DNA from 2 places in the Pseudoalteromonas maricaloris genome. Region 2 is predicted to be linked to the other one. Evidence: predicted binding sites of a transcription regulator. Region 2 holds the regulator's gene; the other holds the start of a gene.
The links. Region 2 encodes LexA, which represses DNA repair genes until DNA is damaged. Its sites were predicted from a motif close to TACTGTATNNNNATACAGTA; they were not measured.

Region 1 (5,123 bases), 1.1 Mb from region 2:
CTGTGCGCTACAGCCCTGAAGAGCTAAAGTTATACTTCAACATTTGTGATTCAGGTAATGGTTTTGAATCAAGCGAACGCAATAAAGCGCAGCAAGAGCATAGCCACGGAAGAGGTGTTAGCTTACTTAACGAGATTGCCCAAAGCGTTAGCTACAACAGTGCTGGAAATGAAGTAGAAATGATTTATTCACTCACCTCTAAATCGGTCTAAATTCCACTCAAGTGTATGTCACCTCAGCTTTAGATTCAGTGTCTACTGGTATTGCTTTATGTACCTGTTTTTTAGTGTTGGCAAGGTTTAAAGAGCATGGTAAAGTTGCATTAACTTTAGATGTTTAGATGGCTAAAATGTCAGATTATATTTCATTGAGCGGATTATCTATCTCCCGCGAGTTGCTTTTGCTGCAATTAGAAAAACTAGATGCTTATATTGAGAAAAATTCAAGCCCTGCTGTGTGGTCATATCAGATCCCTGAGCTTGGGGAAGAAGGCGCTTGTAGCTTGTTTGGTCACCTTCAGGAAGCACCTTTTTTATTGAGTGACTACGTTGAAAAGAACATTGTGAATGAGCAATCGCTTGCCAAGCTGCAAACAATAGTGTCAGCGGTAGTTGAATTTACAGCTGTTGATTGGTTTGGCATATACCAAGCAAGAGCGACAAATGAAGGGAAACAACTTCTCAAATTAGCGTACTCTGGCGCGCCGAGTAGACCGCTATTCCCAATAACGGAGGCTTTTGCTGCTACTTCAAATAATATCCAAACGGTATTGAGTGCTAAAGCTCGAGTGATTAATGACATCCCTCAATATGTCGCCAGTGGAGGAGAGTACTACACTTGCGATCCAAAGGTGAAAGCAGAAACCTGTATGCCATTATTCGATGATGCTCAAAATTGTATTGGAATTATTGATGCAGAAGCGTTTTCTGAGTCATTTTTCAACGAAGAAATTTTAGCATTGCTTGCAGCTGCATGTACGAGAATTCCTGACTATTTACCCGAATAATTATCGGAATAGTCCGGCTGTAAACTTGACGCCTTTGTGGTGCTGCCAAGTTTACAAAAATGAATAAAATTCTAGATAAATATGGTAACTGAGATGCAAGTCTCTATGTTACCATCAAGTCTACTGGAATCGGGCGTCAGCCGCTCGAGTTTGCATTAATTAAAATAAAAGAGATAAGCCATGTTCTCAGAGCTAAAACCACTTCCAACAGATCCTATTTTAGGCCTGATGGCCGCTTATAAACAGGACACTAACCCAAACAAAATTGACCTTGGTGTAGGTGTTTATAAGGACGAGCAGGGAAACACGCCGGTACTTAGAGCGGTTAAAAAAGCGGAAGCGTTTCGTTTAGAAAACGAAACGACAAAATCTTATATTGGTTTGGCTGGTAACTTAGACTTCTGTCAAAAGATGGAAACACTGTTACTTGGAGAGCATAGTACATTATTGGCAAATCGCGTACGTACGGCGCAAGCACCTGGTGGTACTGGCGCATTACGTGTTGCAGCAGAATTTATTAAACGTTGCAACACCAATGCAACTGTTTGGGTTACGACTCCAACTTGGGCAAACCACATCAGCCTATTTGAAGCAGCTGGTCTAACAGTTAAAGAGTATCCTTACTACGACTACGAAAACAAAGGGTTGTTGTTTGATGAGATGATCAATGCGCTGAAGCAAGTACCTAAAGGTGATGTAGTACTACTTCATGCATGTTGTCATAACCCAAGTGGTATGGACTTAGATCAAGCGCAATGGAAAGTGGTTGCTGAACTTGCGAAAGAGCAAGGCTTTACGCCATTAATTGATATTGCATACCAAGGTTTTGGTACCAGCCTTGAAGAAGATGCACAAGGCCTTAGAACGGTTGCGGATACAGTTGATGAAATGATCATCTGTTCATCTTGCTCTAAAAACTTTGGTTTATACCGCGAGCGTATCGGTGCGTGTTCAATCATTGCAAAAGACAGTGCAACTGCTGATGTTTCAAACTCAGTATTACTTAGCGTTGTTCGTAGTATCTATTCAATGCCACCAGCACACGGTGCTGATATTGTAAATACCATTCTAAGCAGTACTGAACTTACGCAAATGTGGTACGACGAACTTGACGAAATGCGCGGTCGTATCAATGGTCTACGTACGTTAATCAAAGAAAGCCTAGCTGAAAAAGGTGTTGAGCAAGACTTCTCGTTCATTGACCGTCAGCACGGTATGTTCTCTTTCTTGGGTATTAATAAAGAGCAAATTGACAGACTACGCACTGAATATGCTATCTATATGGTAGGCTCTAGCCGCGTTAACGTAGCTGGCGTAAGCAAAGACAATATTGACTACTTTGCTGACGCAGTGGCAAGCGTGATTAAATAATACCACGCTACACAGCACAAAATAAAAAACCGCAAAAGTTGCGGTTTTTTATTTTCAGCCTAAACCACCCACTGAAGTAAGTGGTTATTATCATTAGGCTTGCTTAATTTTGGTCACTTTATCTGGATCTGACGCTTTTTCGTTTTCAGATTTGTTTTTGGTATTGGCTTTTGGTGCTACTTTGCCACCTTTTAACACAGACACAAAGTCATCTTTTTGTTTTGCAATTTCAAGCGCTAGGGATTCAACTTGTTGTTCACTCAGCGGCACGTCAACTTTCGTTAGCATGTCTTCCAATGCTTCAGCTACATCTAGCATCTTATCATAAGCATCAGCTTCTTTTTTAGACGTGAAAGTCATACGCTCGACTCCATTTCTTTCAACAACATATTTGATGATAACGGCCATGGTTATTCCCCTAGTCACTGTTTTTTTATACAGTAAATCGAATCGAGGGATTAAGCAAGTTATTTTGAAAATTTTTCAAGTGCTGTTGAGTGAAGCAGAATTAATTAAATTCATTAAAAACAAAAGTTTAATGTTTATTTGGATTTTTGAAAGAATGAATGTTTTTTGACAAAGTCAATGTTCCAATCTTTATTTAAAAAGCTTCTGCAATCACTCACCGAGGTGAATGCAGTAAGCTTTGGATACTTTTTACGCACAAGGAGTGTATATATGTTCAATAAACCCACCATACTTTCTATTTTATTGGCGTTAGGTTTAAGCTGTTCAAGCGTGCTCGCAAAACCTGCGGAGCAAGCAAAGTCAGTCTCTCAAACACAGCAGCAAAGTGCTGTACTCGATATTAATTCCGCTGACGCTTCGGCGCTTTCAAGTTTACCAGGGATTGGTATTCGTAAAGCTGAAGCCATCGTAGAGTACCGTAAGAAAATGGGGCGCTTTAAAACAACAACGGAGTTGCTGGAAGTAAAAGGAATTGGGAAAGGAATATTGGCAAAACTGGAGGGGAAAATTAGAGTCTAGTCGTAGTTATTGTGTGCGAGCTTAGTTGCTCGCACACAGGTAGATTGAAGATCAGGGCTTATTCGAGGCGTTAAACTCAGCGATTGCCTGAGCTAACTTGGGTTTGCCAAACTGTATTTCCAGTGGTGTGGTCAGTAGCGGATAAATTAATCCTGCTACCAATAAGACAGGTAATAACAACCAGCCTTCAAATACGACCAATGAGGCAAAAAACGGTGTGAGCAGTAGCAACTTGGCTATTCTTAACACAACCTTTGTTTTTGCATCAAGGTGGCTAAGTGCAAGACGCAAAATCATCTGCTTGTCACGTAATTTAAACGCTCTCAGTTGCTCAATTTGGCTTAACCTAAAATGCATGAATGTGATATCTCAACTTCTTTTGGTAACGTGGAAAAATAAGAAAAGAATAAATGCAACGCTATAAAATGCAAAGATAATTTCCATCCATCCAGGCATAGATAATCCTGCAAAAGACCAATCTATGTTGCCGCAGTCACCCGTCGCAGCAAAAAAGCTTGGTAGCCATTCATGAAGCGGCATAAACGCAGGAAAGTTTGGTACAAAGTCACAGGTAAAAGCAAATGGATCCGTTGTGGTTTGCATGCTGATATGTTCACGGGCGATAAAATAACCCCAAATGCTGCCTACGCCCCACGAAACAAATGCCAGACTACGCAGTGCGAAAGAGCGAGGAGAAATCATACCGATTAAACCAGCTGCTAATAACCCCAACATAGCAAAACGCTGATAGATGCACATAATACAGGGCTCTAAACCCATACCGTATTGGAAATACAGTGCAACGGCTTCAAAAATAGCAGCGGATAGTGCTAGCAATCCCCAAGATTGCCTAGAGAGATGAAAAGATGAAATCTTCATTATAGAGAAACCCTTTTTGTTTTATTATGCTTTATCTGGCCGCGTTAGAGCAACCTTACTTCGCAGTGTGTGCTATCTTTGCGACGATTTTTCGACTCTTGTTACCTGCAGAAGTTCGAAAATATCAAAATAGACCACTTGATTAAGTCAATAGAGGTGAGACCGACATTATCAGTATTTCTATTCTGACGTATTTACTCATTCACTTTTCTCGAGGGCATCGATATGAAAAGTAGCACGCTCAATGGCGGAGCCATGTAAGATAACGTATTCAATATCGTTGTAAGCCGCGACTGACTGCAAAGGGTTGCTATTTAAAAGTAATAGATTTGCTACTTTCCCAGCAGCGATACTGCCGTACTGGTTGTCTATTGCAAATGCTTTCGCATTATTAATGGTAGCAGCAGATAGCAAGCTAACGAGGCCTACTCCGGCTTGATCCATCATCGTTAACTCTTGATAAGTCGATAAGCCAGGTTGCGAGACATAAGTTGGTGCGGGTGGCGTATCTGAGCCAAGCAGCAAGGTTGCGCCATTTTTATATAGATAATTTAGTGCTCGTTGCCCTTGAGAGAAAACTTGCTCAAGTTTAGCCACCTTTTGTTGATTACTTATTTCACCCCAGCCTTGCCCCATTTCTCGAGAAAACCAGCGACCAGGTTCACTTTGATACCAAGCAATTTGAGACGGAGGTAATACGGTACGATATTCAGACGAGAAGGTGAAAGTGTTGTCAGTCACTTTCGCCAGAGCATTCATCACATTTAATGTGGCTTGATAGGCGATGTCTTTTTCGATGATGGTATCCAGCACAGCTTTTACATTGGTTGGCAGTTCGCTTTCGCTAGGGGCTGTATTTGGCGCTAACCAGTTCCAAAGT
Region 2 (5,123 bases):
TAATATGCGGCGGCCATTATTGAGAATATAGCTCCCGTAACTAACACGTAATGGAAATGCGCGACAACGAAGTAGGTATCGTGATATTGGAAATCTGCAGGCGTAATTGCTAACATCAAACCGGAAAATCCGCCAATTGTGAAAAGTACGATAAACGCAATGGCAAAAAGCATGGGCACCTCAAAACTAATAGCACCTCGCCACATTGTAGCTACCCAATTAAAAACCTTAACGCCAGTAGGCACTGATATGAGCATAGTTGCATACATAAAAAACAACTCACCAGCTAAAGGCATGCCCGTAGTAAACATATGATGAGCCCAAACGACGAACGACAACAGAGCAATTGAAGCGGTTGCATAAACCATTGATGCATAGCCAAACAGTTTCTTTCTTGAAAATGTCGGTACTATCGTAGAGATTATGCCGAAGGCAGGTAATATCATGATGTACACTTCAGGATGACCAAAGAACCAGAATATATGCTGGAACATAACAGGATCACCACCACCTGCTGCATCAAAAAAGCTCGTTCCAAAGAACTTATCAGTCAATACCATAGTCACAGCGCCAGCGAGTACGGGCATAACAGCAATCAGAAGAAATGCAGTTATCAGCCAAGTCCAGACAAATAAAGGCAACTTCATCCATGTCATACCTGGAGCTCTAAGATTGACGATGGTCACGATAACGTTGATAGCACCCATAATAGAGCTAATGCCCATTATATGGATCGCAAAAACAAAAAATGCAGTATTGTCATTGCTGTACGTTGTAGATAGTGGCGCATAAAAAGTCCAACCGAAAGCAGGCCCGCCGCCTTCCAAAAATAACGACATCAGTAAAATTGCAAATGCAAAGGGTAGTATCCAAAAACTCCAGTTATTCATTCTCGGTAACGCCATATCAGGAGCACCAATCATCATTGGGATCATCCAGTTGGCAAGACCAGTAAATGCGGGCATTACTGCGCCAAATACCATTATTAGTCCATGTACTGTCGTCATTTGATTAAAAAAATGCGGATCTACAAGCTGTAACCCAGGTTGGAAAAGCTCGGCTCGGATCACCATAGCCATAGCACCACCAATTAAAAACATGGTTAGCGAGAACAATAAATACAGAGTTCCAATGTCTTTATGATTAGTGGTAAACAGCCAGCGCTTTAAGCCTTTTGGAGCTGTATGGTGTGAATGTTCTTCTACGATGGCACTCATTACTTACCCTCCTCTAATGCATCTATCTCACGCTGTATTTGGCTTGGCTGAATAACATCGCCGGTGTCATTACCCCAACTATTTCTTTTATAGGTGATAACCCCCGCTATCTGCTTGATTGTTAATTGCTTTGCGAAAGATTGCATCGCAGTTCCTGGGCGACCTAAAAGTAGAATATCTATATGAGCTTTAATATCTCCCGTGACGACTTTACTCCCTTTCATTGCAGGGAAGACACCTGGTAGCCCAAGCCCGGTTGGTTGATGGCAAGCTGCGCAATAAGCCATGTAAGTTTGTTCACCAACCTCCATTAACTCTTCTTTCGAAAGGGTTTGTTGGGCAACTGCTTGTGACTCAGCCTCTGCTTTTGCTTTTTCAGCTTTAGCATCGTTGAGCCAACTATCAAATTTATCGGGACTTACGGCCTCGACAACGACAGGCATAAAGCCATGATCTTTGCCACATAATTCAGCACATTGGCCTCTGTAAATTCCTTCATCGTTTACCTTTGTCCATGCCTCATTTATAAAGCCTGGATTGGCATCCTTCTTCACCGCAAAATCGGGCACCCACCAAGAATGGATGACATCATCTGAGGTCATCAAAAAGCGAACTTTCCTATCGGTGGGAATAACTAAATGCTTATCAACTTCAAGCAGGTAATTTTCATTTTTTTCTTTGAGATCACTAATTTCATCTTTCGGAGTAGAGAGCAAAGAATAGAATTCAACATCATGCCCCATATACTCATAGTGCCATTTCCACTGAGAGCCTGTGACCTTAATGGTCAGATCAGCTTTACTCGTGTCTTCCATAGCAATAAGCGTTTTTGTGGCTGGTATTGCCATACCAATGAGTATCAGGAAAGGAATTGCTGTCCAAAGTATTTCCACTTTGGTGCTTTCATGAAATTGCGCTGCAACAACGCCTTTTGACTTTCTGTGTTTTATAAGCGCCCAAAACATAATCCCGAATACAATAACCCCAATGACGCAACATATTAGAAATATGGTCATGTGAAGCTCATACACTTGATGACTAATGTCTGTAACACCTTGCCTCATATTGTAAGCGCTGTTAGCAAGTGAGGGCATGGCGATTAGCACTGCGATGAATGCTACAACTAATCGACAAATTTTCATTTGACGTCTCCTTCAAGACAACTCGTGGTTGTCTTTTGTTATTATTGGATGACTGTCATATTGTCTATTTGTACATAGACTTACTGCACGACTATTAACCAATTAGTCAAAAAACAAACAAATTGCAAGATTTTCGAGAAGACCGACTTTAGAATCAAAACTGGGAACTATAGGGGGTAAAACAAAGAATGATGAAAAATAGTGTATAAAGATCAGAAAACTAAAAATATTACTAAATGATTAAAGTCACTATAATCATCCTACTTTCACATAGTTAGAAAAGTTAATTATCACTTTTTAAACAAAATATAGTTAAAGCAAGCGCAACTTTATATTTAACGCTACACTCGCTCTCATAAACTACATCCAGTCAGCACTTCGGATAACGCCGACAGCTAACCCTTCAATGGAGAAATTTTGATGCTCTAGATCCACTTCAATCGCTTTAAATTCTTCATTCTCAGCATGCAATAAAACTTTCTTCCCTTTCTTTTCAAAGCGTTTAACTGTCACGTCCTCTTCTACGCGAGCCACTATCACTTGGCCATTTTCAGCCACCTGAGTGCTGTGAACAGCTAGTAGATCACCATCCATAATGCCAATATCCTTCATGCTCATACCATTAACTCTTAAAAGGTAATCAGCATTAGGTTTAAAAAAACTCGCATCTACATTACAGTGGCTCTCTACATGTTGCTCTGCCAGAATAGGCTCACCAGCAGCAACACGGCCAATAATAGGTAAACCAAGTTGTTCGGATTCATCCTCTACAAGTCGAATCCCTCGGCTTGCGCCTGGGACCATTTCGATAACTCCCTTTTTCGCAAGCGCCTTAAGATGCTCTTCCGCTGCATTTGCACTCTTAAAACCCAAAGCATCAGCTATTTCAGCACGAGTTGGAGGCATGCCAGTATCTTTTATGAATACTTTTATTAATTCAAAGATTTGTTCTTGTCGTTTTGTTAGAGGACGCATTAACTGGTGTTCCATACAGTGGTTTATTTACTGTAAGTATATACAGCTCAAAAAAAATCGCAAATGTTTCTTTATTCGACATATTTTAAGTGTATTTGCTAATAGCATTAATTAGAGCACCATTAAACAAGAAGTGAAGTCTGTGCCTCAGAGCATAACCTACGACTCTACGCAATAAGAAATAGATTATTAAGATTTAGGGCTGATTAACCACCACCTACCATGTTGCACTATGCTGATACTGTGGTGGGAGCGAGTTCATCTCGCGAGGTTTTCTATATCCCAAACAGCAAAAAACCCGCTGCATTACTGCAACGGGTTTTTCTTATTTGGCCCTGGCGATGTTCTACTTTCACATGGGTAATCCACACTATCATCGACGCTGTTTTGTTTCACTTCTGAGTTCGGCATGGGGTCAGGTGGGTCCAAAACGCTATAGTCACCAGGAAATTCTGTTCATCAATGAAGTCTCCCTCATCAATGTAAATCCGGAAAAAGCTATTAAATTCTTTTGTCTACTTTAGTCTATTAACTTCTGTCACTTATAAACCACTTTGGCGTTGTATGGTTAAGCCTCACGGGTAATTAGTACGAGTTAGCTTAATGCCTCACAGCACTTCCACATCTCGCCTATCAACGTTGTAGTCTTCAACGGCCCTTCAGTTGACTCTAAGTCAAAGTGAGAACTCATCTCGAGGCCTGCTTCCCGCTTAGATGCTTTCAGCGGTTATCAGTTCCGAACGTAGCTACCGGGCAATGCAATTGGCATCACAACCCGAACACCAGCGGTTCGTCCACTCCGGTCCTCTCGTACTAGGAGCAGCCCCTCTCAATTCTCAAACGCCCACGGCAGATAGGGACCGAACTGTCTCACGACGTTCTAAACCCAGCTCGCGTACCACTTTAAATGGCGAACAGCCATACCCTTGGGACCGACTTCAGCCCCAGGATGTGATGAGCCGACATCGAGGTGCCAAACACCGCCGTCGATATGAACTCTTGGGCGGTATCAGCCTGTTATCCCCGGAGTACCTTTTATCCGTTGAGCGATGGCCCTTCCATTCAGAACCACCGGATCACTATGACCTACTTTCGTACCTGCTCGACGTGTCTGTCTCGCAGTTAAGCTTGCTTCTACCATTACACTAACCGTACGATGTCCGACCGTACTTAGCAAACCTTCGTGCTCCTCCGTTACTCTTTGGGAGGAGACCGCCCCAGTCAAACTACCCACCAGGCACTGTCCTCAACCCCGATTCAGGGGCCTAAGTTAGAACATCAACACTACAAGGGTGGTATTTCAAGGTCGGCTCCACAGAAACTAGCGTCTCTGCTTCAAAGCCTCCCACCTATCCTACACATGTAGGGTCAATGTTCAGTGCCAAGCTGTAGTAAAGGTTCACGGGGTCTTTCCGTCTAGCCGCGGGTACACAGCATCTTCACTGCGATTTCAATTTCACTGAGTCTCGGGTGGAGACAGCGTGGCCATGGTTACACCATTCGTGCAGGTCGGAACTTACCCGACAAGGAATTTCGCTACCTTAGGACCGTTATAGTTACGGCCGCCGTTTACCGGGGCTTCGATCAAGAGCTTCGCCTAAGCTAACCCCATCAATTAACCTTCCGGCACCGGGCAGGTGTCACACCGTATACGTCATCTTACGATTTTGCACAGTGCTGTGTTTTTAATAAACAGTCCCAGCCACCTGGTCACTGCGGCTCTCGTTTGCTTACAGAGCAAGTCTTTCACAAACAAGAGCGTACCTTCTCCCGAAGTTACGGTACAATT

Region 1: the regulator LexA is predicted to act here: its motif matches at 2,801-2,820, upstream of CTT31_RS12020 (YebG family protein).

What each region holds. Positions count from the first base shown of each region.
Region 1 covers NZ_CP024625.1:2,734,533-2,739,655, reverse strand. The annotation lists gene CTT31_RS12035 (fused response regulator/phosphatase) at 1-212, shown strand, start outside; gene CTT31_RS12030 (GAF domain-containing protein) at 341-1,006, shown strand; gene CTT31_RS12025 (amino acid aminotransferase) at 1,187-2,377, shown strand; gene CTT31_RS12020 (YebG family protein) at 2,471-2,785, opposite strand; gene CTT31_RS12015 (ComEA family DNA-binding protein) at 3,056-3,364, shown strand; gene CTT31_RS12010 (hypothetical protein) at 3,416-3,721, opposite strand; gene dsbB (disulfide bond formation protein DsbB) at 3,734-4,243, opposite strand; gene CTT31_RS12000 (amidohydrolase family protein) at 4,442-5,123, opposite strand, start outside.
Region 2 covers NZ_CP024625.1:3,786,800-3,791,922, forward strand. The annotation lists gene ctaD (cytochrome c oxidase subunit I) at 1-1,217, opposite strand, end outside; gene coxB (cytochrome c oxidase subunit II) at 1,217-2,359, opposite strand; gene lexA (transcriptional repressor LexA) at 2,720-3,334, opposite strand; rRNA gene rrf (5S ribosomal RNA) at 3,668-3,781, opposite strand; rRNA gene CTT31_RS16895 (23S ribosomal RNA) at 3,899-5,123, opposite strand, start outside.